DNA from 3 places in the Luteibacter anthropi genome. Region 1 is predicted to be linked to each of the others. Evidence: predicted binding sites of a transcription regulator. Region 1 holds the regulator's gene; each other region holds the start of a gene.

What was found. Region 1 encodes FliA, which starts transcription of late flagellar genes. Its sites were predicted from a motif close to TAAAGTTTNNCNNNCNNNGGCCGATAA; they were not measured.
Region 2: the regulator FliA is predicted to act here: its motif matches at 5,088-5,114, upstream of fliK (flagellar hook-length control protein FliK).
Region 3: the regulator FliA is predicted to act here: its motif matches at 6,625-6,651, upstream of KR767_RS01595 (cyclic di-GMP phosphodiesterase).

Annotation. Positions count from the first base shown of each region.
Region 1 covers NZ_CP077072.1:2,930,013-2,939,876, reverse strand. The annotation lists gene motD (flagellar motor protein MotD) at 1-295, opposite strand, end outside; gene KR767_RS12800 (flagellar motor protein) at 292-1,032, opposite strand; gene KR767_RS12795 (chemotaxis protein CheA) at 1,034-3,091, opposite strand; gene KR767_RS12790 (protein phosphatase CheZ) at 3,099-3,740, opposite strand; gene cheY (chemotaxis response regulator CheY) at 3,750-4,151, opposite strand; gene KR767_RS12780 (RNA polymerase sigma factor FliA) at 4,211-4,942, opposite strand; gene KR767_RS12775 (MinD/ParA family protein) at 4,939-5,814, opposite strand; gene flhF (flagellar biosynthesis GTPase FlhF) at 5,883-7,232, opposite strand; gene flhA (flagellar biosynthesis protein FlhA) at 7,329-9,434, opposite strand; gene flhB (flagellar biosynthesis protein FlhB) at 9,439-9,864, opposite strand, start outside.
Region 2 covers NZ_CP077072.1:2,622,407-2,632,270, reverse strand. The annotation lists gene KR767_RS11580 (hypothetical protein) at 175-414, shown strand; gene secF (protein translocase subunit SecF) at 491-1,459, opposite strand; gene secD (protein translocase subunit SecD) at 1,473-3,350, opposite strand; gene yajC (preprotein translocase subunit YajC) at 3,418-3,771, opposite strand; gene tgt (tRNA guanosine(34) transglycosylase Tgt) at 3,912-5,045, opposite strand; gene fliK (flagellar hook-length control protein FliK) at 5,172-6,326, shown strand; gene KR767_RS11550 (flagellar biosynthesis protein) at 6,323-6,586, shown strand; gene murD (UDP-N-acetylmuramoyl-L-alanine--D-glutamate ligase) at 6,822-8,174, opposite strand; gene murL (UDP-N-acetyl-alpha-D-muramoyl-L-alanyl-L-glutamate epimerase) at 8,161-9,510, opposite strand; gene KR767_RS11535 (bifunctional aspartate kinase/diaminopimelate decarboxylase) at 9,507-9,864, opposite strand, start outside.
Region 3 covers NZ_CP077072.1:350,765-360,628, reverse strand. The annotation lists gene KR767_RS01630 (GAF domain-containing protein) at 1-1,279, opposite strand, end outside; gene KR767_RS01625 (biliverdin-producing heme oxygenase) at 1,263-1,880, opposite strand; gene KR767_RS01620 (DUF2007 domain-containing protein) at 1,881-2,273, opposite strand; gene KR767_RS01615 (alkaline phosphatase family protein) at 2,309-3,559, opposite strand; gene KR767_RS01610 (hypothetical protein) at 3,614-4,021, shown strand; gene hutU (urocanate hydratase) at 4,112-5,785, shown strand; gene msrA (peptide-methionine (S)-S-oxide reductase MsrA) at 5,885-6,553, opposite strand; gene KR767_RS01595 (cyclic di-GMP phosphodiesterase) at 6,815-8,032, shown strand; gene KR767_RS01590 (putative bifunctional diguanylate cyclase/phosphodiesterase) at 8,029-9,279, shown strand; gene coaE (dephospho-CoA kinase) at 9,480-9,864, opposite strand, start outside.

The DNA of each region.
Region 1 (9,864 bases):
TGCGCGGCGGAATGGGTACGTCGATCTTCGCTATCGGCGAGGCCGTGGGCGCACGCGACTGGTCGGGCAGCGGCACCTGCGCGGCGGGCGTCGAATCGCGGATGGGCTCGATCACCTTGCCTGTGCCGTTGAAAGCCTCGTTGATGGACTGCGCCATCACGCGGAACTTGGTCTCGTTCACGGCGGATACCGCGTACATCACCACGAACAGCGCGAGCAGCAAGGTGATCAGGTCGCCGTAGGGGATCGCCCAGCGCTCGTGATTCACGTGCTCTTCGTGGTGACGACGTTTCACGAGAGGAATCCTTGCAGCTTGCTCTCGATGTGGCGCGGGTTGTCACCCTGGGCGATGGAAACCAGTCCTTCGACCAGGATTTCGCGCATCTGCGAACGACGTCGTGCCAGGCCCTTCAGGCGCGAGGCCATCGGCAACGCCAGCAGGTTGGCCAGGCCGATACCGTAGATGGTGGCGACGAAGGCGGCGGCGATGCCGTGGCCGAGCTTGCTGGGGTCGGCAAGGTTCTGCATCACGGACATCAGGCCCATCACGGCACCGATGATGCCCATGGTCGGCGAGTAAGTGCCCGCGTTCTCGAAAACCTTGGCCGCCTCGATGTCGGTGTGCTCGCGCGAGTACACCTCCACTTCCAGCACCGAACGCATGGCATCGGGCTCGGTGCCATCCACGAGCAGTTGCAGCCCCTTGCGGATGAAGGGATCGGTTTCGCGCTCGATGGCCGGCTCCAGGCCCAGCAGGCCCGTGCGGCGGGAGATTTCGCTCCAGCCGATGATGCGGCTGACGAGGTTTTCCGATTCGATATCCGGCGGGCGATACACCCAGGGCAGCATGCTCCAGGCGCGCTTGAGCACGGCGCCGGGCGTCTGCACGAGCAGTGCGGCGAAAGTGCCGAGGAAGACGATGACGAAGGCAGCGGGGTTCCACAGGGCGTCGAGGCTCGATCCCTTGAGGATGGTACCCACGATGATGACCACGAAGGCCAGGATCGTGCCGACGACACTCACGATATCCATGTCAGACAGCCATCCTTAGTGTTGGCAGCACCTGTCCGCTGTCATCGGCCAACCCCGCCAGGTCGAGCACGAGCGAAATACGGCCGTCGCCGGTGATGGTGGCACCCGCCACGCCCGGCACATCCTTAAGGAACGGACCAAGCGGCTTGGCCATGACGTCTTCGCGGCCCAGCACTTCGTCGACGAGGCAGCCGAGCACCTGATGACCGATCTGCACCACCACGACATGACCGCCCTGCCCTTCGGTGCCGGCCCAGCGGCCGAGATCGGCCAGGGGCAGCGCGCGACCGCGATGGTTGGCGACGATGCGGCCGTCGAGCTTCTGCACCTGTCCGTCCGCCAGCTCGAACACTTCGGCGACATTGGACATGGGCAGCGACAGCAGGCGATGCCCCACGCGCACCATGAGCACGCGCAGGATCGCCAGGGTCAGCGGCACCGAAAGACGCACGGTGCTGCCATGGCCTACGCGCGAGTCGATGGACAGCGTGCCGCCCAGTTCGACGATCTTGGTGCGGACCACGTCCATGCCCACGCCGCGACCGGAGATGTCGGACACCTCGCTGGCCGTGGAGAAGCCGGGGCGGAACACGATCTCGTAGCATTCGCGTTCTTCCAGGCGCGCGGCCTGCTCGGCATCCATCAGGCCCTTTTCGACGGCCTTGCGGCGCAGGACCTCGGGATCCATGCCCTTGCCGTCATCGGTCACCGTGATGACGATGCGGTCGCCGTACTGACCGGCGGCCAGGCGTACGGTGCCCGAGCGCGGCTTGCCCGCACGGGCGCGCACGTCCGGCATCTCGATGCCGTGGTCCACGGAGTTGCGCAGCAGATGCACCAGCGGGTCGGCCAGCGCCTCCACCACGGTGCGGTCAATGTCGGTCTCCTCGCCCTCGGTCACCAGTTCGATCTCCTTGCCCAGCTGGCGGGCGAGGTCGCGAACGATGCGCGGGAAGCGCGAGAACAGCTTGCCCACCGGCTGCATGCGCATGCGCAGCACGGCGTTCTGGAGATCTTCGGCCACGCGCTCCAGCTCGCCGATGGCACGTTCCATCGGATCGTTGGTGCCGCGCGGCGCAAGGTTGGTCAGGCGGTTGCGCACCAGCACGAGTTCGCCGGCCGCATCCACGAGGTTGTCGAGGCGATGCGTATCGACGCGGACGGTTGTGTCGGCGGTGGAGGCCGTGCGCTTTTCGGAGGCGGCCCTGGCAGGTGCTGCTTCGCCAGCCGCAACGACGGGTGCCACGGGCGAGGCCGCCTGCACGGGCGCCGGAACCGGCACAGGTGCTGCCACGGGCACCGGTTCTGGCGCCACGGCACTGTTCGCGCCCGGCGCGGCCGTACCGTGCAGGGAATCGAGCAGGGCTTCGAATTCGTCGTCGCTGATGGCGTTGCTGTCCGCGACAGGCGCGGCCGCTTCCACCACGGGCACGGCCGCGCCTGCATCGGCACCGGGAGCCCCCGTGCCATAAAGCGAATCGAGCAGGGCCTCGAATTCGTCGTCGCTGATCGTGCCCGACGCAGCCGGTGCCGGCGCCCGGTCGGCGCGCGCGGCATCGAGCATGGCCTCGAATTCGTCTTCGATGGGATCGTGCGGCCTCGGCACGGCCACGCTTGTCGCCGCGACCGATGCGGTCACCGGCTGCGCGAGCGCGGCCGGGGGTGCGGAGGCCACGCGGCCGGGAATCACCAGGCGATCCAGCAGCGAACGCGGCGCGGCCTCGATGGGCACGCCGCCGTCGGCGGCGCGCATCATGTCGTTGAGGAGGTCCAGCGATTCCAGCAACGCATCCATGAAACCGGCATCGAGCACGATGGCACCGTTGCGCGCCTCGTTGAGGAGATCCTCCGCGCGATGGCACAGCTCCACCATGGCGTGCAGGCCGAGAAAGCCTGCACCGCCCTTTACGGTGTGAAACGCACGGAACACCGCGTTCAGCAGATCGACGTCACCGGGCGAGGACTCAAGGTCCACGAGCTGTTCGCCCAGGCTCTCAAGCAGTTCACGCGCCTCGATCAGGAAGACGTTGAGCAGCTCGTTGTCCAGCTCCACGCTCATGGCGCGCTCAGAAACCGAATTCGCTGAGCAGGCGATCCACTTCGTCCTGGCTGACCTTGTCCGCCGCCGGAGCCGCACCGCCCGCCAGCGAACCGGTGAGGCGCACCAGCTCCACCAGCGAGGATTCGACCTTGGCCATGAAGGCTTCGACGCGGGCCACGCGCTGGCCGGAGAGATCCTGCCAGGACTGCGCCTCGACCATCTCGCCCAGGCCGATGTCGGCGCTCTGCGCGAAGTCGCCCACGCGCACGGCCAGCGCACGGGCGCTGGAAGCGAACGACGGGTCGGCCGGGTCGAGCACCAGCACTTCGTCGGCCTGCGTGGCCAGTGACTGGGCCTGCGGACGCAGCTTTTCGCTGAAATCGAGCGTGCGATGGGCGGCCTGCGAGCTCATTTCGAGCACGTCGAGCAGGTGCTTGCGCGCGTCGCTCATGTTGCCCGGGTTGCCGTCGTGCGAAATGTCGGCGGCGAGACGGCGGGCCGACTCGTGCAGGTCGCGCGCGAGGTGGCCCAGGGCGAGGAACAGGTGCTGTTCGCGGCTGCGGATCAGGCGATCGAGCGCCTGCTCAACGGCGGCCGGATCATCGGCCTCAAGCAGGTCACGCAGTTCGGGAGCGACCTCTTGGCCGGCGGAAATCGTGGAGTTCATGCGGTGTCCTTAGCCTGCCGCCGCGGCGAGGCGTTCGAAGATCTTGTCGAGTTTTTCCTTCAGCGTGACCGCAGTGAACGGCTTGACCACATAGCCGTTCACGCCGCTCTGTGCGGCGGCGATGATCTGGTCGCGATTGTTCTCCGCCGTGACCATCAGCACCGGCATCGCCTTGAGGGCGGCATCGGCACGGATGGCGCGAAGCAGCTCGATACCGGTCATGTTCGGCATGTTCCAGTCGGTGACCACGAGGTCGAACGACTGCGAACGCAGCAGCGCCAGCGCGGCGTTGCCATCTTCGGCTTCCTGGATCAGGCCGTTGGTGAAGCCCAGTTCCACCAGCAGGTTCCTGACGATGCGCCGCATGGTGGAGAAATCGTCCACCACGAGGATTTTCATGTTCTTGTCCAAAACGTCTCTCCGCCTGTACCTGCGCGTTTCTTACCCGGCGACGGCACCCCCGGATGCCGTCAATGCTTTTCTTTCCAACCCGACATGCGAGCGCGGAGGCGGATCAGGGCCTGGCCATGGATCTGGCACACCCGCGATTCGCTTACACCCAGCACCGCACCGATTTCCTTCAGGTTGAGCTCTTCATCGTAGTACAGCGACATCACCAGCTTTTCGCGCTCGGGCAGGCCATCGATGGACTGCGCCAGCGCATCGCGCATGCCGTCCTGCTCGAAGGTGCCTTCCGGTCCGGCAGCATCCGGATCGGCGACGTCGATGGCTGCGCCCTCGTCGCCTTCGGGCGCCGTCAGGCTCAGCAAACGCGCGCTCGCCGCGTCGGCCAGGATCTGGTTGTACTCCATGGCGTCGATGCCCAGCCGCTTCATCACTTCCGCGTCGTCGGCGTCGCCACCCGTCTCGTTTTCGATCTGCCTCGTTACCTCCGCTACCTCGCGCAACTTCCGGTGGACGGAGCGCGGAGTCCAGTCCGTCTTGCGCAGTTCGTCCAGCATGGCGCCACGTATGCGGATGCCCGCATAGGTTTCGAAGCTGGCCGCGCGAGTCGGCGAATAATTTCTTGCGGCTTCAAGCAAACCGATCATCCCGGCCTGCATGAGGTCGTTCGCGTCCACGCTCGGCGGCAGCCTGCCCATCAGGTGATAGGCGATACGGCGTACCAGCGGCGCATGGGTCTTTACCAGTTGGTCCGCGGGAACACGAGTAATTTCAAGGTATTCGCTCGCCACGCTCACAACGGCAGCCCTCCTCCCAAGTGGGAACGTTCGGCAAAGAAGCCAATGCGTCCCTGTGCCCGGGTTTCGGGTTCACCCCATGTATCGACCGACCTGGCCAGATTCTTGAATCCGACCGCGGAACGGCTGCTCGGCCAGGCATCCACCACCGCCGACTGGCGGCGGATGGCCTGCCGCAGGTACTCGTCGTGCGGCACCATGCCCATGAAGTCGAGCGATACGTCGAGGAACCTGCCGGTCACCCGGGACAGCTTCTCGTACAGCGCCTTGCCCTCCTGGGCATGGCGGACCATGTTGGCGACGATGCGGAAGCGGTGTACCGCAAACTCGCGCGAGAGCACCTTGATCAGCGCGTAGGCGTCGGTCAGGGAGGCCGGCTCGTCGCAGACCACGATCACCACCTCGTCGGAGGCGGCGGCGAACATCGACACGCTGTCGGAGATGCCGGCGGCGGTGTCGACGATGAGGTATTCGGGGGCCAGCGGGTATTCGTCGAACGCGCGGATCACCGCGGCGTGCTCGATATTGGGCAGCTGGGCCATGCGTCGGGTGCCCGAAGTGGCCGGGATCACCTTCAACCCGTGCGCGGCTTCCAGTACCAGATCCTCGATGCGGCAGGCGCCTTCGAGCATGTGGCCCAGGTGGCGCACCGGTTGCAGGCCCAGCAGCACGTCGATGTTGGCCATGCCCAGGTCGGCATCGAGCAGCAGCACGTCACGGCCGCCCATCGCCAGGGCCATGCCGAGGTTGACCGCCACCGTGGTCTTGCCCACGCCACCCTTGCCTCCCGCGATCGCGATGCTGCGGGTAGGACGACGGTCGGACAGCCATTCGAGTCCGGCAGCCTGGGTGTTGTCGACGTGTGTGCTCATGAAGGATTTCGCTGCCGGGGAAGAGTATGCGTTTGCAGATGCCGAGGTCACGGGTCGGGTCGTCCTGATCATGCCAGCGCCGTCGCCGGCATGCCGAACCGATCGGCAAGTATGGCGTCGTCGGGCTCTTCTGTGCGCTGTTTCACCCTTTGGGCGGCGAGACAGACCAGTTTGCGTGCATCCGCCGAGGCGATGTCCTCGGGGACACGCTGGCCATCGGTGGTGTAATCCAGCGGCAGGCCATGGCGGATCACGGCCGAGAGCACGCCGCCGACCAGCGGCGCCTCGTCGAGCTTGGTGAGGATGGCGCTCTGCGGCCCCAGCGGCGCATAGGCGCGGATGGCGTCGTCGATGGCCTGGGACTGCGCGTTGGCGGCCAGCACCAGGCAGGTGCGCACGTCGGCCATGGCGCGCAGGGTATCGAACTGCTGTTGCAGGCGCGGGTCGTTGCCGGCCAGGCCGGCCGTATCCACCAGCACGGTGTGCTTGCCGCGCAGCTGGAGCAGCGCGTTGCGCAGGCTGGTGGCGTCGTTGGCGTTGAACACGCGCACGCCGAGCAGGCGGGCATAGTGCTCCAGTTGGGCGCCGGCGCCGATGCGGTACTGGTCGGTGCTGATCAGCGCCACGCGCGAAGCGCCGTGGCGCATCACGGCGCGGGCGGCCAGCTTGGCGATGGTGGTGGTCTTGCCCACGCCGGTGGTGCCCACCAGCGCGGTGACACCGCCACCCACCGTGTCGAAGTTACGGCCGGTGGTGCGCACGTTGCGCGACAGCAGGCCCAGCGGCAGGTAGCGCGCCTGCTCCACGGTCATGTCGGCGGGCAGCTCGGCGCACAGGGCACGCGCCACGTCGCCGTCGATGCCCAGGCGGGTCATCTCGCGCAGCACGCGGGCATGCAGCGGCTGCTGGCGATCCATCTGGTTCCAGGCCAGGGCGGACAGCTGCACTTCGAGCATTTCGCGCAGATGGTTGATCTCGGCGCGCATGCCGGTAACGGCGATGTCGTTCTGCGGATTCACCGTGGCGGCACGCACCACGTCGGCGACGCTGGCGGCCAGCGCGGCGCTGGACTGCCGCTGCGGGGCGGCGCTGTTCGGGTTTTTCACGGCACGCTCGACCACGGCGGCCGTCGCGGCGCGGGCCTGGTCGAGGCGGGCGGCGCGCTCGCTGTCGCGGTCCTCACGGATCGCACGGATCGGCGACGGTGCCTGGGCCTGCCTGGCGGCCTTCTCTTCGACGTTGTCGAAGGCGAAACCGGCTTCGCGAACCAGCGCCTCGTCATAGTCGAGCGCAGCGATGATCTCGATGCCGTCGTCCATGCGACGCGTGGACAGGATCACGGCATCCGGGCCCTGCTCGTCCCGTACCTGGCGCATGGCCTGGCGCATGTCGGGAGCAACGAATCGTTTGATTTTCATGCGTTCGATCCTGTCTTACGTCGCGGTGCCCAGGTTCGAGGACACCACCATGTTCGTTCCGTCCGGCCGGCGAATCGGCGAACGGTGTCTCAATGCTCAGCGCCCGAGGGCCGTCACCAGCTTGACGCGGCGGTTGTCCGGCACCTCGTTATAGGCAAGCACATGCAGGTTTTGGGCCACATGTCGCGTAAAGCGGGCCAGCCAGGGGCGCAATGCAGGAGAAACCAGCAACACGGCCGGTTCGCCGGCCGCTTCCTGGCGGCGGGTAGCATCGGCGACGCTCTGCTGGAGGCGATCGGCCAGTCCCGGTTCCACCGCCGCACCCGCCGGGCCGCCACCCTGCAACGACTGCAACAGGATCTGCTCCAGGTCCGGCGCCAAAGTAATGACGGGCACTTCGGTACCCAGGCCGGCGATCTCCTGCACGATCTGGCGACCCAGCGTCACGCGCACGGCGGCGGCGAGTACACCCGGGTCCTGGCTCTGGCCGGCATGCTCGGCCAGCGATTCCACGATGCCGCGGAAGTTACGGATGGGCACGCGCTCGGCCAGCAGGTTCTGCAACACCTTCACGATGGCGCCCAGCGACAGGCGCTTGGGCACCAGGTCTTCCACCAGCTTCGGCGTCTGCTGGGCCAGGCGGTCCAGCAACTGCTGCACGTCCTGGTGACCGATGAGTTCGTGGGCGTGGTTTTGCAGGATGTGCGACAGGTGGGTGGCGATCACCGTGGCCGGATCCACCACCGTGTAGCCGAGGGTCTGGGCGTGCTCGCGCAGGCCCGGCTCGATCCACACGGCATCCAGGCCGAAGGCCGGATCGCGCGTGGCAATACCGTTCACCGTGCCGTGCACGCGACCCGGATCGATCGCGAGCATGCGCTCGGTGTGGATCTCCGCTTCACCCATCGGCACGCCCATCAGCGAGATGCGATAAGCATGCGGCGCGAGGTCGAGGTTGTCGCGGATATGCACCGAGGGCACGAGGAAACCCAGCTCCTGCGACAGCTTGCGGCGCACGGATTTGATCCGCGCCATCAGCTCGCCGCCCTGCGCCTTGTCCACCAGCGAAATGAGGCGGTAACCCACTTCCAGGCCGATGGTGTCCACCTGGGCCACGTCTTCCCACGACAGCTCGGTACGCTCGGCCGGCGGCGCCGCTTCCAGCGCCAGCTCGGTGCCGGGCGCGGAGGCGGGAGTCGAACCCGCGGCACCGCCCTGCTGGTTGAGGTGCAGCTTCCATGCGCCGAAGCCAGCGGCGGCGGCGAGAATGAGAAACGGGATATTCGGCATGCCCGGAATCAGGCCCATCGTGCCGAGCACGGCGGCCGCCACGCCCAGCGCCTTGGGCTGGCCGAACAGCTGGCCCATCACCTGCTTGCCCATCTCCTGCGACTTGGACACGCGGGTGACGATCACCGCCGTGGCGATGGAGAGCATCAGGCCCGGCACCTGGGCCACGAGGCCGTCGCCGATGGTCAGCAGCGTATAAGTGCGCGCAGCCTCGGACGCCGACAGACCGTGCTGGAGCATGCCGATGAAGAAGCCGCCGATGATGTTGATGGCGAGGATCAGGATGCCGGCCGACGCATCGCCGCGTACGAACTTGGAGGCACCATCCATCGAACCGTAGAAGTCGGCTTCCTCGCGCACTTCCTGGCGGCGCTCGCGCGCCTGCTCCTGCGTCAACAGACCGGCGTTGAGATCGGCATCGATCGCCATCTGCTTGCCGGGCATGGAATCGAGGGTGAAGCGCGCGGTCACTTCGGACACGCGGGTGGCGCCCTTGGTCACCACCACGAAGTTGATGATGGTGAGGATCGCGAACACCACGAAGCCCACCGCGAAGTTACCGCCGATGACGAACTCGCCGAAGGCCTCGATCACCTTGCCGGCGGCACCGGGGCCGTTATGACCGTGCAGCAGCACCACGCGGGTGGAGGCGATATTCAGCGCCAGGCGCAACAAGGTGGCGAACAGCACCACGGTGGGAAACGAGGCCAGCTCCAGCGGCCGCATCACGTACATGGTGGCCAGCAGGATCACCAGCGACAACGCGATGTTGAAGGTGAACAGCAGGTCCAGCATGAACGGGGGCAACGGCAGCATCATCATGCCGAGCATGATCAGCATCGCCACCGGCGCCGCGACGCCGCGGCGGCCGATCTGGCGGAAGGTGCCCATGAGGTTCGTGGAGGCTGCCATGTCTTCAGTTATCCATGCGGTAAGGACCGAGCAGTTCCGGATCGATGTCCTGCGTCGGCAGATCGGGCGGGAGATCACCCATGGCAATCGCCTGCTTCAACCGGAACACGTAGGCCAGGATCTGGGCCACGGCCACATACAGCGCCGCGGGGATTTCACGTCCGATTTCCGTCGTGTGATACAAGGCTCGTGCCAACGGCGGGGCTTCCACCACCGGAACCTTCGCACCGCCACCGATCTCGCGGATCTGCTGGGCGATCACGTCCACGCCCTTGGCCACCACGCGTGGCGCTCCCATGCGGTTTTCGTCGTATTTGAGGGCTACCGCGAAGTGCGTCGGGTTGGCGATGATCACGTCGGCCGTGGGCACGTCCTGCATCATCCGGCGGCGCGCCATCTGCTGCTGCACCTGACGGATTTTTGACTTCAG
Region 2 (9,864 bases), 310 kb from region 1:
AAAGCAGGCAGGAATTTGCCATTCGTCCTGCAAGAAGCACATGAAAATAGCAAGGGCATCGTTCAGGTTTTTGGCACTTGCCGCGCAAGTTTTTGTAGGGTATTTCCTACATCAAGCACCGTCACGCATCCTTCACGCGGTGTGACACGAAACAAACAGGGGCAGCTGAACACCATGAACGTCACCACCACCACGTCGCCATCCCGGCGCCTGGCGTGGGCCGCCGCCGCCATCCTCGCGATCGTCGGCCTCGTTGGCCTGGCGCTTACGCCGAGGGTAGCCGCCGCGATTCCTCGCACGGCGATCCAGATGGTATACGCCTGGTTGTGCGCTTCACTCGTCGGGTCCGCCTATGTCGTGGTCACTCTGGCCAACGACACCGAAGGCGCCCTCGAGGATGGCGACGACCACTGAATCTCAGGGACGAGGTCGTGACAGCAAAGAAAAACCCGCCGATGGCGGGTTTTTCTTTGCCCGGAGATACGCCCTGTTACGGGCGACGCTCCAGTTCCGGATCTTCCTTGGTGCGCGGCATGAGGTCCTGCTTGGACACGCCCAGCCACAGGAGGATGGGGCTGGCGACGAAGATGGACGACAGCGTGCCCACCAGGATGCCGATGAGCATCGTGATGGCGAAGCCGTGAACCACCGGGCCGCCGATGAAGAACAGCGCCGCCATGGTGATGCCGGTGAACAGCGAGGTGATGATGGTTCGCGACAGCGTGCTGTTGATCGAACGGTTCAGCACTTCTTCCGGCGTGGCGTTACGGCTGGACCGGAACAGTTCGCGGACGCGATCGAACACCACCACCTTGTCGTTGATGGAGTAACCGACCACCGCCAGCACCGAGGCCAGCACCGTCAGGTCGAACTCACGCTGGGTCAGGGCGAAGATACCCAGGGTGACCAGGACGTCGTGCACTTCGGTCGCCAGCGCGGCGATCGCGAAACGCTTCTCGAAGCGGATCCACAGATAGCCCATGATGCCGACGATCACGAAGATCACGGCCACGATGCCGTCGCTACGCAGTTCCTCGCCCACCTGCGGGCCAACGAAGGAGTAGCTCTTCATGGTCGCGTCGGGACGGCCCACCTTGATGGCGGTGACGACGTCGGCGGCTACCTTGGAAGCCACCTCGTCACCCTTTTCGTTGGTAGCTGCCTGCTTGCTGTCATCCTTGGGCTGGAGGCGCACCGTGACTTCACGATTGCCACCCACGGCCTGCACCAGGGGATTTTCCAGGCCATTCTTTTCGAGGGCCACGCGGACGTCATTGGTATCGACCGGATGATCGAAGGCCACCGACACAGCCACGCCGCCCAGGAAGTCCTGCCCGTAGTTGAAGCCGCGCACGCCGATCAGGGCCAGCGAGGCGACCATCAGCAACACCGCAAGGCCGATGCTGTACTTGCGCAGGCCGAGGAAGTTGAAGTTCGAGTTGTGATTGAAGATTTCCATGGCGTCCCTCCCGTCAGACCGACAGGGTCTTGAGCTTGCGGCCGCCGTGGATCAGCGCCGTGATGGCATGGGTCACCGTCACCGACGTGAACATCGAGGTGAGGATACCGATGAAGAGCGTGACGCCGAAGCCCTTGATCGGGCCCGAGCCCATGGTCATGAGGCCGAGCGCTGCGAGCAGGTGGGTGACGTTGGCATCGAGAATGGTGGCCCATGCCTTGTCGTAACCCGTGCGGATCGCCGCCAGCGGCGACGAGCCGTTACGCAGTTCCTCTCGGATACGTTCGCAGATGAGCACGTTGGCGTCGATCGCCATGCCCAGTGTCAGCACGATACCGGCGATGCCCGGCATGGTGAGGGTCACGTGGATCAGCGACATCACGGCCACGAGCAACACGAGGTTGAAGAACAGGGCGATGTCGGCCACCAGGCCGAAGAGCTTGTAGTAGATGGCGGCGGCCACGAGCACGAGGCCCAGGCCCAGCATCACTGCCTTGAAGCCCTTGTCGATGTTGTCGGCGCCCAGGCTGGGGCCGATCACGCTTTCGCCCACGATATCGATGGGCACGGCCAGCGAACCGCCGCGCAGCAGCAAGGCCAGCTCGGAGGCTTCCGAGTCCGACGGCAGGCCGTTGGTCTGGAACTTCTTGCCGAAGGGGCTGCTGATGTTGGCGTAGTTGATGACTTCCTCGGTGATCTTCGGCGTCTTCACTTCCTTGCCGTCGACCATCTTGGTTTCGGTGGTGCGCGTGATGTACAGCACCGCCATCGGCTTGCCGACGTTGTTGTTGGTGAAGTCCTGCATCTTGCGCGCGCCGGCGGCGTTGAGCGTGACGCTCACGTTCGGCGAACCGTTCTGCTGGTCGCGGCCCGAGGTGGCGTCGATCAGCTCGTCGCCGGTGGCGATGATGGACTTGCTGAGCAGGTAGGGGCGCTGGTGATCGCGATCCCAGTAAAGCTTGGCATCGGGCGGGATGTTGCCCGAACGGGCTGCGTCGAGTGCCTGCTGCGGCGTGTAGAGGCCCGCGCGGTACTGCAGCGTGGCCACGGCGCCGATGATCTTCTTGGCTTCGACCGTGTCCTGCACGCCCGCCAGTTCCACCACGATCTGGTTGGCGCCCTGCTGCTGGATCAGCGGCTCGGACACACCCAGCGCATTGACGCGCTGGCGCAGCGTGGTGAGGTTCTGCGTGATCATGGCCTGCGACAGCTCGCGGAGCTTGGCCGGCTTGATCGTGGCGTTGATGGTAAAGCGGTTGCCGCTGGACGGACCGTCGGCCACCTGCAGCTCGGGGTAATCCGTGCCGATCAGCGCGGCAGCCTGCTGGCGGTCGGCATCGGTGCGCAGCACGAGGTTCACGCCCTGGCCGCGCGCATTGCGGTTGACCGAGTCGTAGTTGACCTTCTTCTCGCGCAGCAGGGCGCGGATGTCGTCGGTGTAACGGGTTTCCTGCGCGTCGACCACGGCGTTCGGGTCGACTTCCATCAGGAAGTGCACGCCACCCTGGAGATCGAGGCCGAGCGGCATCGAGTTCGCGCTGATGGCCTGCAGCCAGCCCGGCACCGTGGATGCCTGGTTGAGCGCCACCGTGTAGTCATCGCCCAGGCCCGTACGCAGCGTCTCGGACGCCTTCGACTGGGCGTCGGCATTACCGAAGCGGGCGAGCAGGCGGCCTGCCTTGTCGTCGACGTCGATCGACGAGGCCGGCACCTTGGCGGTGTCGAGCAGGGTCTGGATCTTGCTCTTGAGGGAGGCGTCGACCGCGGCACCGCGGTTGCCGGAAACCTGCACCGCCGGCTGCGGCGGGAAGACGTTCGGCAATGCGTAAACGATGCCGAACAGCAGCACGATCACGACCAGCGCGTACTTCCAGCGTGGAAAATCACTCATGTATTACGTTCCATGAAGGCGGCCGGGGAAACCGGCCGCGGCTGACGCTCGGGTGAGGACAAAGCCCTCAGGACTTCTTCAGGCTGCCCTTGGGAAGCACCTGGGTGATCGAGCCCTTCTGCACCTGCACGACGGTGCCCGGGGCGATCTCGACACGGACGAAGGATTCGCCGACGTCCTCGATGCGACCGGCCATGCCGCCGCTCATCACCACCTCGTCGCCCTTGGCGAGAGCGGACAGGAGTGCGCGGTGTTCTTTCTGCCGCTTCATCTGCGGGCGGATCATCATGAAATAGAAGATGCCGAACAGCACCGCCATCATGATGAGCGGGGAAAGACCGAGGGCTCCGCCCTGCTGAGCGCCGGCGGTGGCGCCGGCGGCGCCCTGCTGTGCAACGGTGGCAAACGTCGTAAGGCTCATCGGATTTCTCGCAAGTCATGGAACGATCAAGGAAAAGCGACCGTTCACGTAAAAAGATCGTGGATTATGCCACGCGCCCCGGCGGTAATGAACCGCACCCCGTCACGGCTTTTGGGGCGATGCGAGCAAGCCGCAAGGCTCTACAGGCCGTCCACCTGCGCCTTTTTGCGGGCCTCGTAGAAGTCGGCCACGAAATCATCCAACGTGCCGGCCTCGATCGCGCCACGCAAACCGGCCATGAGCCGCTGGTAGTGACGCAGGTTGTGCATGGTAGCCAGCTGGCTGCCCAGGATCTCGTTGCAGCGGTCGAGATGGCGCAGATAGGCGCGGGAGAACCCGTTGGCGCAGGCGTAGCAATCGCAACCTTCCTCGATCACGCGCGTATCGGTGGCGAACTTCGCGTTACGTATGCGTAACGTGCCTTCCCGGGTAAACAGGAAGCCGTTGCGGGCGTTACGGGTGGGCATCACGCAGTCGAACATGTCGATGCCCCGGCGCACGGCCTCGACGATGTCCTCCGGCCGGCCCACGCCCATGAGATAGCGCGGGCGATCCTTCGGCAGCATCGGCAGGGTGAAGTCGAGGGTGTGGTTGCGCTCGGCCTCCGGCTCACCCACCGCGAGGCCGCCCACGGCATAGCCGTCGAAGCCGATCTCGATCAGCTTCGAGGCCGAACGGGCACGGAGATTCTCATAGGTACTGCCCTGGACGATGCCGAACAGGGCGTTCGGGTTGCGCAGGTCGTTGAACGCCTGGCGCGAGCGCTCGGCCCAGCGCAGGCTCAGCTCCATGGAGTCGGAGGCGACCTTCTCCGTAGCCGGATACGGCGTGCATTCGTCGAAGATCATCGCGATGTCGGAATCCAGCACCTTCTGGATGCGCATGGATTCCTCCGGCGACAGGAATACCTTCGAGCCGTCCACCGGCGAGGCGAAGGTGACGCCTTCTTCCGTGATCTTGCGCTTGTGTGCCAGCGAGAACACCTGGAAGCCACCCGAGTCGGTCAGGATCGGCTTGTCCCAGCCGATGAAGCGATGCAGGCCGCCAAACTCGCCCACGATCTCCAGCCCCGGCCGCAGGAACAGGTGGAAGGTGTTGCCGAGGATGATCTCCGCGCCGGTGTCCAGGACGTCGCGCGGGGTCATGGCCTTCACGGAGCCATAGGTACCCACCGGCATGAAGGCGGGCGTTTCCACGGTGCCACGGCCGAAACGGAGACGACCGCGCCGGGCCGCGCCGTCGGTGGCGAGGAGTTCGAAGGGAAGATTGGTCATGGGTGCCATTCTAGCGGACTCGGCCCGTGCGGCCGACCCGCCTAAAGTTCTTGCCGGGCAGGCCGATCCTTATCCCATAGGAGCGCGCCCATCCGGGGCCCGCCCAGGCCCCCGGAGGACCTGCCCTTGATCATCCAGCCGACCAGCCTCGCCGCCCAGTTGTGGGCCGGCGCGGCCGCAGGCACCACGGCCGCCGTCGATGCATGGCGGGTGGGTACGCTGCTGTCGGCACGCATCATGGGCCAGAACGACGTGGGCAAGGTGCTGCTGGATATCGGCGGCATCGCCGTCGAGGCGGATGCCACCGGCACCCAGCTCCCCCAGCAGTTCCAGGTGCGGGTGCTGACCCAGGGTGCGCAGCCCCAACTGGAAGTGCTGATGGCCAGCCTGGATGAGCGCGTGGCCATGCAGGGCCTGCGCGAGCGGCTTCCCCAGCAGAACGGTTACGCGCCCCTGCTCGGCGTGCTGGCGCAGCTGGCCCGCAGCCCGGTGGCCCGGGCGCTTCCGGCCCCGCTGCGCGCCGCGCTCGCCACGCTGGAAGCCTCGATCAACAAGCCCGCCGACGTGGCCACGCCGCTGGGCATGAAGGAGGCCATCGCCCGCAGTGGCAGCTTCCTGGAAGCCCATCTCGCCCAACCGGACGAATCCACTCCGGCCGCCGATGATTTCAAGGCGGCCCTGCTTGCGCTGCGCCGCGCGCTGGCCGACCTGCCCACGGCGCGCCCCGGACTGGCGGCGCCACGGACCCTGGCCGACACTCCCCCGCCGCTGGCGCAGCGCGCCCTCGTGGCACAGCCGCGCGCCGCCGAACTGGCGATCGCGGACGACGAGGTGGAAACCCTCGTCGCCAACCTGCGCACCGATGTCCGCGCCGCGCTGGCCCGCGTCGAGATCGGGCAGTTGGAATCCCAGCCGCAGCATGGGCTGTGGATGGTCGAGATTCCGCTGGCCGGCGTACGTGGATATGACGTGCTCCAGCTGCGTATCGAGGAAGGCAAGGCCGGCGCGGTCGAAGCCGAGGGCCTGTGGACGATCGGCTTTGCCATCGATCCGCCGACGCTGGGTGCCGTGCAGGGGGAAATCCAGCTTCGCGTGCCGCGCGTTTCGGTGCGCCTTTGGGCGCAGCACGAGCAGACGGTGGGCCGCCTGGAAGACAGTTTCCTTTCGCTGCGCCATCTGCTGGAAAAGAGTGGGCTACAGCTCGATCAGTTCTCCTGCACGCACGGCTTGCCTGCCCCGACGAACGCGTACAGCGCCGTCCTGCTCGAAGCACGCGCATGACCCATTCGCTTCCTTCCCCGCGCCGCAGTGTCACGCTGCGACTCGCCTCCCCTACCAGCAACGGACAGAACCAGCAGATCGACGCCGACGGGGTGAAGGCGATGCTGGAGCGTGCGCAGGCGCTGGGACTTGCCCCGCAGCTCGATCCGCAGATGGCGACGCTGCTGGCGGCCGTGAGGTTGCGTGAGGATGTGCCGCCGGAGCTTTATGCGGCGCTGGCAGCCGTAGTGGGAACGTTGCTGGCCGCGGCAGCGGAGTAAGTACGGTCGTTATCGCCTGACCGGTCGCGCGCGAGGCGCGCTCCTACAGAAGCGGATGTGTTGGCGTGCGGGTCGCGCGGAAGGCGGCCGCTTTGAATCGGGGGCGCACAGGATGGGGATGCGTTGGCGTGCGGGGTCGCGCGCGAGGCGCGCTCCTACATGGCACTGCCTTGCGCAGGATGGAATGCGTTGCCTTGTAGGAGCGCGCCTTGCGCGCGACCACAGGTGACGAACCCTAAAAAATCCCCATCCCCTGAATCGAAGCCACCTTCGGCTCGAACCCCGCCAGTTCGGCAAAACGCCTGCCACGCTCGGTGTAATCCTTGAACTGATCGAAACTCGGCGCCCCCGGCGAAAGTACGACGCAGCCGGTGTGACCCAGCACGCGCCGCGATGCCTCCACCGCAGCCGCCAGGTCCGTCACCCGATACACGTTGCGCACACCCGCTTCCTCCAGCGCCGCCGCAATACGCGGCCCGTTGGCCCCTTCGCAGACGATCGCCTCGGGTGAGTGCTTACGCATGGCATCGACAAACGGCGCCCAGTCGAGCCCGCGATCGTGCCCGCCGACGATCAACGCCACGCGCTGCCCAGGCACGCTTTCCAGCGCAGCAAGGCTCGCCAGCGGCGTGGTGCTGATGGAGTCGTTGATCCAGTGCAGGCCATCGCGCTCGCCCAGCGGTTGCAGACGATGCGGCAGCGGAGCGAAAGTCGACAACGCGGGCACCGCGGCCTTCGCATCGAAGCCCATGAGTTCCAGCGCCGCCAGTGCGGCACAGGCGTTGATGGCATTGTGCAGCCCCGGCGCCGACACCGCCGTGGCCGGCGCGATGCGCTCATCGCCACGCAGGATGAAACCATCGGCGGCATGCCAGCCGGCCATATCGCCAAAGGTGTGCAATCCTGGATGCGCACGAGCGCGATCAAGCAGCGCCGGCTGCATCGCATTCACCAGCACATTCTTCGACGCAGCCAGCAGCTTCAACTTGTCATCGATATAACGCTCGCGGGATCCATGCCAGTCGAGATGCTCCTCGTACAGGCTGGTGACCACACCCAGATCCACACCACTGGCTTCGCTCGTCTGGTAACTCGACAGCTCGATCACCCACAGATCGGCCACGCCGTCATCGAGTTCGAGCATCGGCAGGCCGATATTGCCCGCCAGCGCCGTCCGCACGCCAAGCGACCGCGCCAGATGCGCGATGAGCGCAGAGGTGGTGCTCTTTCCCTTGGTACCGGTCACCGCGATGCTACGCGTATCAGCATGTGATGCGAACCACAGTGCCGTGCCCGAGGTAAAACGGGTGCCGCGCTCCTTCGCCGCCAGCAGTTCCGGCCGATAGGCGGAAATACCGGGCGATTTGATCACGATATCGAACGACGCCAGCGCATCGGCGTCCGGCGCGACGGCGTGCACCGCCACGGAAGGAAAATCCTTCCGTGCGATATCGGCCTCCTCGGCGGAGCCATACAGATCAACCGCCTGCCCCGGCAGGTGCCGCGCCAGCGCATTCAGCGCAGCGCGACCCTCGCGGCCGAATCCCCAGACGGCAACGCGTCGACCGTCGAGCTCAGCCCAGTGCATCCAGCGCTCCGCGCAGGCGTTCCGGCACCAGATGCGATGCGCCTGGCTTCAGCCATGCATCGATATCCAGTTCGTCCTTGTCCAGTTGCGGAAGGATCTCGCGACGGAAGCGCGAGACGAGGGCGTCTTCACGCCACTCCGGCCGCTCGGCCAGCGAGGCCAGCGCAGCGCGCGCTTCCGCGCCCTCGCCCACGCATTCGAACGGCTTGTGATCCTTGTATTCCAGCAGCGCATCGAACGCGCCAGCCAGCGATTCGTCATCGAGCAGGTTACGGCCGAAGATCGATACCAAGCGTGCCTTGGGCATGAACGGCGCCAGCGCGAGGAACACGAAATGGCACTTCGGACACTGCCCGCACCAGCGATCCGCCGGCTTGGGGCCCAGTATCCTGAAATTGCGATTGCAGCTGGAGAACACACCGAAGTATTCACCACCCAGGCGCGCGAACGCACTGGTGACCGCCAACTCCGACCACGGCCGCAACAACGAGCAGTAGTCGAGATCGGACGCGACATGCGAATGCAGGTAATCGTGGAAGGTCTTCTCGAAACCGAAGCCCTTGCTCCACTGGTGGTTCACTTCCTGGCCGTCGTATTCCAGCGTGGCCACGGAGGCAGAACGCTCGTTGGCAAACACGATGGAATCGTAGCCATACAGGATCGCGGCCAGCGTAAGAATCGCGGAGTTGATCGCGGTCACCGGAATGTGGCCGTTCCACGCGCCGAGCTGGTTCAGCTCGAACAACCCTGGCGCGAGTTCACGCGAGATATTGAGCGTGGACAGGCCGGTGCGGGCAGCACATTCGGCAATGAGCGGCGAATTGCCGACCCATACCGCCGTGGCCTCGGCACCGATGGATTTCACCGCCTCGACGGCCACCACCGAATCCTTGCCGCCACCGATGGGCAGCAGCGAGCGATGCGGCAGGCCGACGGCCGGCGCGGTACCACCGCCCTTGCCCTCGAAGGGAAAACGGATGCGACCACGCAGGTCGAGCCGGTTGCGATAGGCGAACTCGGCCAGGCCATGCAAGTACAGCGCGTCGGCAAGCGACGCGCTGTCCTCGTCGAGGGGCTCGCCCTCGACGACGATCGTTTCCGGAATGCCCGCCTTGTAGTAGCTGACACCGGCGACGATGTGGAGCAGGCGCAGAGCCGCCGCGAAAGCGGCCTCGCGTCCGGCCGGCACCTGGGGCGCGCCGGGGAAGGTCACGCGTTCGACGAGTTCGGGACCCTCGTCGAACGCATACGCCAGTTCGGCCACGCCATCGGTGAAGGCATGGCGGACAAAGCGGAAGCGCTGGCTTCCGCGTGGATCGGTGAACCGGGTTGTCACGGGAGGATCACCTCGTCGGCCTCGTCACGCAGGTTGTATCGCGACGCCATCGCCGCACCGTAGGCACCAGCCTGGGCGATGAGGATGACATCGTCCTCGCGCGATTCGGGCAGGCGCCGGTCGGAGCCGAGGATATCCCCGGACTCGCAGATCGGGCCGACCACCTGGTACATCGTGGTGGCGGGTTCGCCGAAACGCGTGAGGTTGGCAATTTCGTGCCAGGCATCGTAAAGCGCTGGGCGGATCAGGCTGTTCATGCCCGTATCGAGGCCCAGGTAACGCACGTTCGCGCCCTTCTCCTTGTCCTGGGTGACCTTCGCCAGCAGCACGCCAGCATCGGCCACGAGGAAGCGC
Region 3 (9,864 bases), 2.4 Mb from region 1:
TGAAGATGATGCCGGCCGCGAGCCCCGTGACCTCGGCGGCGGCAAGCTCCGGATAACGGCGACCGATCTCGTCGGTGTTGAGCACGCCGGCAATGCCATCCTCGCCCGAGGGCTGGCCAGTACCCACGAAATCGCGGATGCGCAGCAGGGTGGCTTCATCAGGAAGGATGCCGTGACGCATGACGCGATTGCCAGCAAACACAGCCACGCCGTCGGCATCGACCACCTCGAGCAGTTCGGGCGCGAGCGAGGCGAGCAGGTCAGGATCGATCTGCTCGCTTTCGTTGAAGGCGGTGATCAGCTTCTCGCGGACCGTGAGCAGGGTGCTTTCGACATCGATCTTTTCCAGCTCCTCGATGGCCGACACGCGCGTGGCGAACGCACGCGCCACGCCATCGGCCACTTCGCGCATCTGGTGGTCCGCGAAGAACGGGCTGTAGTGGTGGCAGGAAATCAGGCCCCAAAGCCGGCCACTGGTGATGATGGAGGCGACCAGCGTGCCGGTGACGCCCATGTACCCGAGGTATTCCAGGTGCACGGGAGAGACGCTGCGCAGCGACACGTCGGAGAGGTCGGTGGCGTCGCCGGTCTTCGGATCGGCCGCCGGCAGGATGCGTGACGGCATGTACTTGCAGTCGCTGATCTGGCGCACGCGATTGCGCAGGTAGAGTGCGCGCGCCTGCACGGGAATGTCGGTGGCGGGGTAGTGCAGGCCGAGATAGGCCTCCAGGTCGTCGCGTCGCGCCTCGGCCACCACCTCGCCGTGCCAGTCATGGTCGAAACGATAGACCATCACGCGGTCGTAGCCGAGCACGTTGCGGATGACACGCGCCACACGGGCCGCGGCGCGTTCCACGTTGGGATCGTTTTCGAGCTTGCGGGCAAGATCGTAGGCGACCCGGATCGGGTCGTCCTCGAAGTAGGCCTCGCGCGGTTCGATCTCGATCATCCAGCGCGTGTCGTACGCATGCACGGCGGCATGCCAGGTGCCATCCGTGCGGCCATGCGGGAAGAACACCGGCACCCACGCGCTATGAGCGGGGCGCTCGTCGTCATCGAACAGGCCCAGCGGCAGGGTGAGCACGTCGTCGAGCGGTGCCCCTTTCAGGGCGTCGTTTTCAACGCCCAGCAGTTCGTTGGCGTTTTCACTGGCCTGGAGGATCTCATGCGTGGCGGCGTCCACGACCAGCAGGACACCATGGGGCTGGATCGAACCGGGAATATGGATGGGTTCGCGGTCGCAGGCGGTGAGGTCGGGCAACTCAGACATGAGCGACAGCATCCTGGAGGGTCTGTTGAAAGCGCGCGAACATGGAGCGGGCGCCCGTCAGGGCGTCGTGTCGCGCGTCATCGTCGGGCAGGGCGGCATCCAGTACGGACTGGAAGCGGCGCCAGTCGGTGGGCGAGGTTTCGCCCATCGCGTAGAAGTGGTGCGGGTGCGAGGGAAGCATCGCATGCAGGTGTTTCACGATGACGCGAGCACCCAGTGAAGAGCCTTCGATGACATAAAGCTCCCCCCAGCACACGGCATCACTGCAGGAGCGCGCCTCGCCCCAGCCGGCGGTGTCGCTGTAGGAGCGCGCCTTGCGCGCGACCGGTCGCGCGCAAGGCGCGCTCCTACAGAGGTCGGCTTCGAGGGAGGTGACCCTGGATGCGTAGCCCCACTGTTCCCGGATCGACAGCAACCACTCACCACGCCCGGTTTCCCATGCGCGGAACAACTCCAGCTTTGCACCGAGTACCGCTTCGTAGGCTGACTCATCCAACGCCTCCCCCATCAACCACCGCATACCTGCCGTGGCCTCGGCCGCCTCATGGGCGTCGCGGGTCTGTTCGCGCAGGAATCGGTGGGCGGGCGTGGCTGCGGCGACGCCGTGCATTCAGAGAACCTGGGTGGCCTTCAGCACCACGACCAGCATGACGCTGGCGACGATGGCCAGCACCATGAGGCGTACCCGTGCGGCCGTGCGCTGCGCCGGCGGCCGGTAATCCGGCCTGCGGTGAAGCTGGAGTTCTTCCTGGAAGCGCACGACCGGCTCGATGCCGATGTCCTTCAGCAAGGCGCGGGCACGCGGGAAATCATCCGCATGCTTGACCCATACCTGCGGCCACGACTCGCGGTCGTCCTGGCGCTGCGAATAGCTGAAACGCTGGTAGCTGGGGCGTTTCCAGTTCGACCGGTTCGTGACCGTGGTTTCGATCTCGTGCTCGCCGAGAAGGGCCACGATCCGGTCGATGTTTTCCTGGCGGGGAGAGGTATAGATCTGGCGCATGCCCGGGATTCTACGGGATTGCGCCAGATCGCGGGTCAGCGGGTCAGCAGACCCTTCACTTCGTCGAGATGGCCGTCGTTCGGCAGCGGCGGCTGGCCGAGCAGGTGCATCACGAGCGGGTATACGTCGATGTTCTGGAACGGAGCCACGGTCGCCCCCTGGCGGAAGCCGGGGCCGCGGCCGATGAAGAGCGCGCGCATGGTGGGATCGAGGTTGTCGTAGCCGTGTTCGCCCAGCGACATCGGGTCGGTGCGTTTTGCCAGGGCGTCGTGACTGATGATGGCCCAGCCGGTGTCGGCGAGGCAGAGAATGGCCGGCACACGGCGATGGGTGCCGTAGTTCAGGCGCTTGGGCAGGTCTTCACGGCGATAGCAGTGCATATGCTCGTGCGGACCCAGCAGGCGCGCGATGGCCTGGGAGGCGTCGTGGCCCGGCTTCGGGTTGAAAGTGGCCATCACGCCGTAGGACACCGCATCGAGGGCATCCAGGTCGGTTGCTTCGTCGGCGAACACCGTATTGCCCTTGGGCACCGGCGCCATGCCGTGGTCGGACACCACGATGATGTTCATGGTGTCGTAGAGGCCGCGACGACGCAGCTCGGCCACCAGGTGGCCCATCGCATCGTCCACTTCGCGCAGGGCGTCGTTCACCTCCGGCGAATCCGGACCGTGCTCGTGACCGGCGTGATCCACCGTGTCGAAGTAGAGCGTATCGAAGACAGGCTTCGGACCCGGCTCGTCGATCCACGACAGCAGCTTGTCCACGCGCTGGCGCGAGGTCAGCCGGCCGTCGTAGGGAATCCAGTGGTCGGGACGCACGTTGTGGATGGCCGCCTCGGTGCCCGGCCAGAACATCGTGGCCGTGCGCAGGCCGCGCTTCTGCAAGGTGACCCAGATCGGCTCGGCATCGGCCCACCAGCGACCGTCGCTGGTGGCGGCAGGCAGCGACAGGCTGAATTTCCCCAGCGCCGGATCGACCATCGTGTTGTTCACGATGCCATGGTGGTCGGGCACCAGGCCCGTGACGATCGTGTAGTGGTTCGGGAAGGTGAGCGAGGGAAACGACGGGAACATGTACGCCGGACGGGCGCCTTCCGCCGCGAGCTGCGCCAGATGGGGCGTGAGACCGCGATCCATGTAGTCGGGCCGGAATGCGTCGATCGAAATCAGCAACACCGGGGCGGGGGAGGATGCGGCGGGCCTGGCGGGCTGCGTGGAGCAGCCGGCCAGCACCACCACGAGCAGCGCGATGGCAACGCGCCACGAGGTGGGCAACGTGACGTTCATGGGGGCAGACGTAGGCTCTGGTTTCGTAACAACCGCCTATTTTGGACCACGAGCATGACTAATTCATCACGCAAGAAACTGTTGCTGGCGTGCCTGGTGCTCCTCCCGGCCGCTGCCATGGCCCAGTCGCAGCAGCAGTCCAACGTCCCCGCCAGGGCCGCCGCGCCCGCACCGAGGCCGGCCCCCCAGCCGCCGAGTCAGGCACAGCACGACTGGCAGCGGGCTGCGGACCGTGGCGCGATCCAGAGCCAGCAGCGTCAGGCCGACCTGCAGAACCAGCTGCGCCAGAACAGCATGAACCAGCAGATCAATGGCACCACGGATCCGAACCAGCGCAACCAGCTGCAAAATGCCTCGCGCGCGCAGCAGCAGCTCGATCAGTCGCGCCAGGATGACGCTGCACGGCGCTATCAGGAGCAGCACCCCACCCAGCCGCCGCCGGCAGGTAGCAGCGGCCACTGACCAAGCCGCTGATCATTGCTGCATCGCGTATGGCGAGGCGCGGAGTGGCGCGACCATAATCGGGGCTTCCCCAGGATCATGGAGCCCCCGATGACGGCCGTGACGCGCATCGACACCACCCGCACCATCCGCGCCCCGCGCGGCACGGAACTGACCTGCAAGAGCTGGCTCACCGAGGCGCCGTTCCGCATGTTGCAGAACAACCTCGATCCCGAAGTCGCCGAGAATCCGGCCGAACTCGTGGTCTACGGCGGCATCGGTCGCGCGGCCCGCAACTGGGAATGCTTCGACGCCATCCTGCGCGCCCTGCGCGAACTGGGCGACGACCAGACGCTGCTGGTGCAGTCCGGCAAGCCGGTCGGGGTGTTTCCGTCGCACCCGGATGCACCGCGGGTGCTCATCGCCAACTCCAACCTCGTGCCGGCCTGGTCGAACTGGGAGCACTTCAACGAGCTCGATCGCAAGGGCCTCATGATGTACGGCCAGATGACGGCCGGCTCGTGGATCTACATCGGCTCGCAGGGCATCGTGCAGGGCACCTACGAGACCTTCGTGGAAATGGGCCGCCAGCACTACGGCGGCAACCTGGCCGGCCGCTGGATCCTCACCGCCGGCCTGGGCGGCATGGGCGGCGCGCAACCGCTGGCGGCCAGCCTCGCCGGTGCCTCGTCGCTTACCATCGAATGCCAGCAGAGCCGCATCGATTTCCGCCTGAAGACCCGCTACGTGGACGAGCAGGCCACCGATCTCGACGATGCGCTGGCGCGCATGGATCGCTACGCGAAGGAAGGCCGCGCCGTCTCCGTGGCCCTGCTGGGCAACGCGGCCGACGTGCTACCCGAGCTGGTGCGCCGTGGCGTGCGTCCCGATGCCGTCACCGACCAGACCAGCGCGCACGATCCCGTCAACGGCTACCTGCCGTCGGGCTGGACGGTCGAGGAATGGCTGGAGCGTCGCAAGAGCGATCCGACCGGCACGGCCCGCGAGGCCAAGCGCTCGATGCGCCGTCACGTGGAGGCCATGCTGGCCTTCCATACCCAGGGCGTGCCCACCTTCGACTACGGCAACAACATCCGCCAGATGGCCAAGGACGAGGGGCTGGGCGAGGCCTTCGCCTTCCCGGGTTTCGTGCCCGCCTTCGTACGCCCGCTTTTCTGCCGGGGCGTGGGTCCGTTCCGCTGGGTGGCGCTCTCGGGCGACCCGGAGGACATCTACAAGACCGACGCCAAGGTGAAGGAGCTGATCCCCGACGATCCGCACCTGCACCGCTGGCTGGACATGGCCCGTGAGCGAATCAGCTTCCAGGGCCTGCCGGCGCGTATCTGCTGGGTCGGACTGGGCCAGCGCCACCGCCTGGGCCTGGCCTTCAATGAGATGGTTCGTAAGGGTGAGCTGAAAGCGCCGGTCGTGATCGGCCGCGATCACCTGGACTCGGGCTCGGTCGCGAGCCCCAATCGCGAGACCGAGGCCATGCGTGACGGCAGCGATGCCGTGAGCGACTGGCCGCTGCTCAACGCCATGCTCAACGTGGCCGGTGGCGCCACCTGGGTCAGCCTGCACCATGGCGGCGGCGTGGGCATGGGTTACAGCCAGCACAGCGGCGTGGTCATCGTCTGCGACGGTAGCGAGGCTGCCGACAAGCGCATCGCCCGCGTGCTCTGGAACGACCCCGGCACCGGTGTGATGCGGCATGCGGATGCGGGCTACCCGGAAGCCATTGCCTGCGCGAAGGAGCAGGGCCTGAACCTCCCGATGCTGGGATGAACACCCCCCTGTAGGAGCGCGCCTCGCGCGCGACCGGTGCGGAGCCGAATATGCTCGCTCCGCACCGGTCGCGCGCGAGGCGCGCTCCTACAATCGGGGTTACCGGCCGTTGGCCCACTGGGCCACGTACATCTGCGGGTAGATGCGCTCCAGCGCCAGCACCTTCGGCCGGTCGTTGATCGCGATGTAGATGGCATCCGGGTTCAGCCGCATATAGTCCTGGTGCTCGCCCTCGGCCAGGTAGAAACCCTTCAGCGGTGCCACCTGGGTCACGATCGGCCGTGCAAAGGCATGCGCTGCCGTGAGCTGGGCGATGTATGCATCGGCCACCGTCTTCTGCTCGGGTGTCGCATAGAAGATCGCCGACCGGTATTGTGTGCCGGAGTCGGGCCCCTGCCGGTTGAGCAGGGTGGGGTCCTGGACCACCGAGAAGAACACCTGCAGCAACTGGCCGTAACTGACCTGCGCGGGGTCGTAGACGACCCGCACGGATTCGGCGTGGCCGGTGTCGCCCTCGCTCACATCGTCGTAGTTGGCGTGCCTGGCGTCGCCGCCCGAGTAACCGGTGCGGACGCTCTTCACGCCCTTGACGTGCTGGAAGACGCCTTCCACGCCCCAGAAGCAGCCGCCGGCAAAAACGGCGCTGGCTTCGCCCGTGGCAGGGGCGGTGTCCTGTGCCGGGGGAGGGAGCCGAAGGCCGTCTTCCCGCGCCGAGGCGCTGGAGCAGGCGGCAAGAGCGAGGACGAGGACGGAAAGTGCGCGGACCATGAATCTCTCCTTCGGACAGTGGCTTACCGCAGCAGACCGGATAGTCGTCGTTTTCCTGACAAGCTGGCGTCTTCAGTTCGCGGGGAACTGGCCGATAAGCCTCCGGTCAACCGTAGGTAGTCTGTCATGGCGCAATTTCGGCATTCTGTTCAGCTGGCATTGACGCCGGCCAGACGGTGGCACGACCATGCGGCGCGCCATGCCGGGGCCGTCGCCCGATGGCTGGCGTGCTGGCAGGTAGATCCAAAGGAGCAGTAGCAAGTGGCGTACGATCTGGTGGAGAGGCGTGTCTTCGTGTCCGACCTGGAAGTCGGCATGTTTGTCAGCCGTCTCGATTGCGAGTGGTCCGACACGCCGTTCCCGTGGCAGGGCGTGCCGATCACGTCACGCGAGGACATCGAGAAGCTCAGCCGGTTCTGCAAGTTCGTCTTCGTGGACATGCAGCGACGGGTGATGCCTGCGCGCGTCGTCACCAGCACGGCCCCGCGCCCGGCGCTGAATACCCGTCTCATCTCGCAGTGCACCTATACCGACACCGCGACGGCGGCGGAAGAACTGCCGCACGCGGCCGCGGCCTTCGAGCGGATCAATACCTTCGCCGGGAAACTGCTGGCCGACGTGCAATCCGGCCGCACCTTCGACGCGGCGGAACTCAGCGCCTGCGTGGCTCCCATGGTGGCCAGCCTGCTGCGCTGTCCGGATGCCTTCCTCTGGGTGGAAAGCCTGCGTCGCTACGACAGCTACACCTACCGCCACGCCGTGGGCTGCGCCAGCCTGGCGGCGGTGTTCGGCCGGCACATGGGCATCGAGCAGGAGGCGATCGTCAGCCTGGCGGCCGGCGGCCTGCTGCTGGACGTGGGCAAGTCGCGCTGGCCCGATGACCTGCTTCATCGCGAAGGCCCCCTGAGCGAACCGGAGTGGGCGATCGCCCGCCGGCATGTCGACGACGGCCTGCGGATCCTCGACGGCTCCGGCGTCACCGACAACGAAATCCGCGACATGGTGCTCACGCACCATGAACGCTTCGACGGGAGCGGCTATCCTCATGGACTGGCGGGCACCGCCATTCCACTGGCCGGTCGCATCGCAGCCATCGTGGACACCTATCATGCGATGTCCACGCCGCGCCCCTACCGGGCGGCGGTGTCACAACATAATGCGATCCGGCAGATCTACGCCGGTCGCGACCGTGAGTTCCAGGGGGAGCTCGTGGAACAATTCCAGGCCTGCGTCGGTGTCTATCCCACAGGCTCGTTGGTGGAACTCAACACCGGAGAGGTCGCCGTGGTGACGATGCAGAACCAGACCAGACGGCTGCAGCCGCATGTGGCGGTACTCACCCGGACCGACAAGCAGAAGCTCGATCGCCCGGTCATCGTCGACCTGCTCAGCCAGGACGGAGGCGTCCGCCGCGAAATCCAGCGGACGCTGGCGCCGGGGAGTCATGGCGTCGAGCCGAGGGAGTCCCTGGCCTCATGAGCGAGCGTAGCCACATCCTGCCCGCCGTGCAGGTGATACTGGATCGGGCGTTGCCCGAGACCGGCCTGTGTGCGGTGCTGGTCGTGCGCATGAAGGGCATGCGCGAAATGCAGTTGCGCTTCGGCTATGGCTTCGGCAACGAGATCATGCTGGCGGCCCGCGAACGCATCGTCGATGCGCTGCGCCATATCGACAAGGTATTCGTCGCCGGCGACGACAACTTCGTGATCGTGCTGCCTGCCGTGCGCAACCGCACCCATGCCATGCTTGCCGCCACTCGCATCGTGGGGGCTTTTGACACGCCGCTGCCGCACCCGGAGCGCCCCTGGCATGGCCGCGTGGTCATCGGCGTGGCCATGCACCCGGACCACGGAAACTCCGCCGAATGGCTCTACCGCCGCGCGGAGATGGCGCACGATGACGCGGTTCGCCTGGGCGAGCCTTTCGCCATCTACGAACCGGACGTAACGCCGGTGGAAATCCTCTACGGCGAGTTGCGCGAGGACATCGAAAGCAACCGCCTGCACGTGGCCTTCCAGCCCCTGCGTGACCTGCGCAGCGGCGACATGGTGCGGGTGGAATCACTGGCCCGCTGGAGCACGCCGATGCACGGCGATGTTGCGCCGGGCGACTTCATTCCCTTCGCCGAGCGCAGCGACCTGATCGTGCCGCTCACGCGCTGGAGCCTCAATGCGTCGCTCAGGCATGTCGCGGCATTGCACCGGGGCCGGTGTCCGCTCGACGTGGCGATCAATCTCTCGCCGAAGGTGTTCGTGGAGCACGGCTTTGCCGAGCACATCCTGAGTGCACTGGAAATATGGGGTGTGCCGGCGGAATCCGCGATCGTGGAAATTACCGAAACCGCCCTGCTCACCGATCTCGACATGAGCGTGCGCGGCCTGCGTCGCCTGCGTGATCGCGGTGTGCGGGTAGCCATCGACGATTTCGGGACGGGCTATGCCTCGTTCGCCTATCTGCGCCATTTTCCTGCGACCGAGCTGAAGATCGACCGCTCCTTCGTCAGTGCCATGACCAGCGACGTACGTACCGAGCAGCTTGTACGCGCGATGGTCGAGGTGGCCCATCGCCTGGGCATGGAAGCGGTGGCCGAAGGCGTGGAAAACGAGGAAACCCTGCTGCGCCTGGTAGAGATGGACTGCGACGTCGTCCAGGGCTATCACATCGGCCGCCCGATGCCGGCCGACGAATTCGTCGCCGAGCGCCTGGCGGCATCTTCGATGGTGTAACCCCATCCGTGGTGAGTGCATGGGGCAACAAGACCCCGTCGTTCCAGCGAACGCTGGAACCCAGCGCCCCGGTTCACCAGCAAACACCGCCACGCCTCATCGGCTCGTGCGTAGAAAGCCCTGGCGCGAAAACCCGCTGCACCGTACTGGATCCGAAGCTTTCACAGGGATGACGTGAAGATATTCTGCACCGCGGGATTCTACCGATGGGTGGACAGCTCGATGTAGTGCTCATGCAGCACTTCGACCCGTTTCGCCAGTGTGGCCTCGTCGCCATCGTTGACAATGACATCGTCGGCAATGGCCAGACGTTCCTCGCGGGACGCCTGTGCCGCGATCATCTTCTCTGCCAGCGTCTCATCGATGCCGTCACGTTTGACTAGGCGTTCGATACGAAGGCCTTCGGGAGCATCCACCACCAGCACCCGGTTCACCCACGCATAGTGCGCATGGTTTTCCACCAGCAGGGGAATGGAAAGGACGCAGTAAAGTCCGTCACTGGCCTCGACCGCATCGCGCAGCCACTGGCGGATGCGCGGATGGAGAATGCCTTCGAGCGTGGTCCGGGCCGAGGGATCAGTGAAA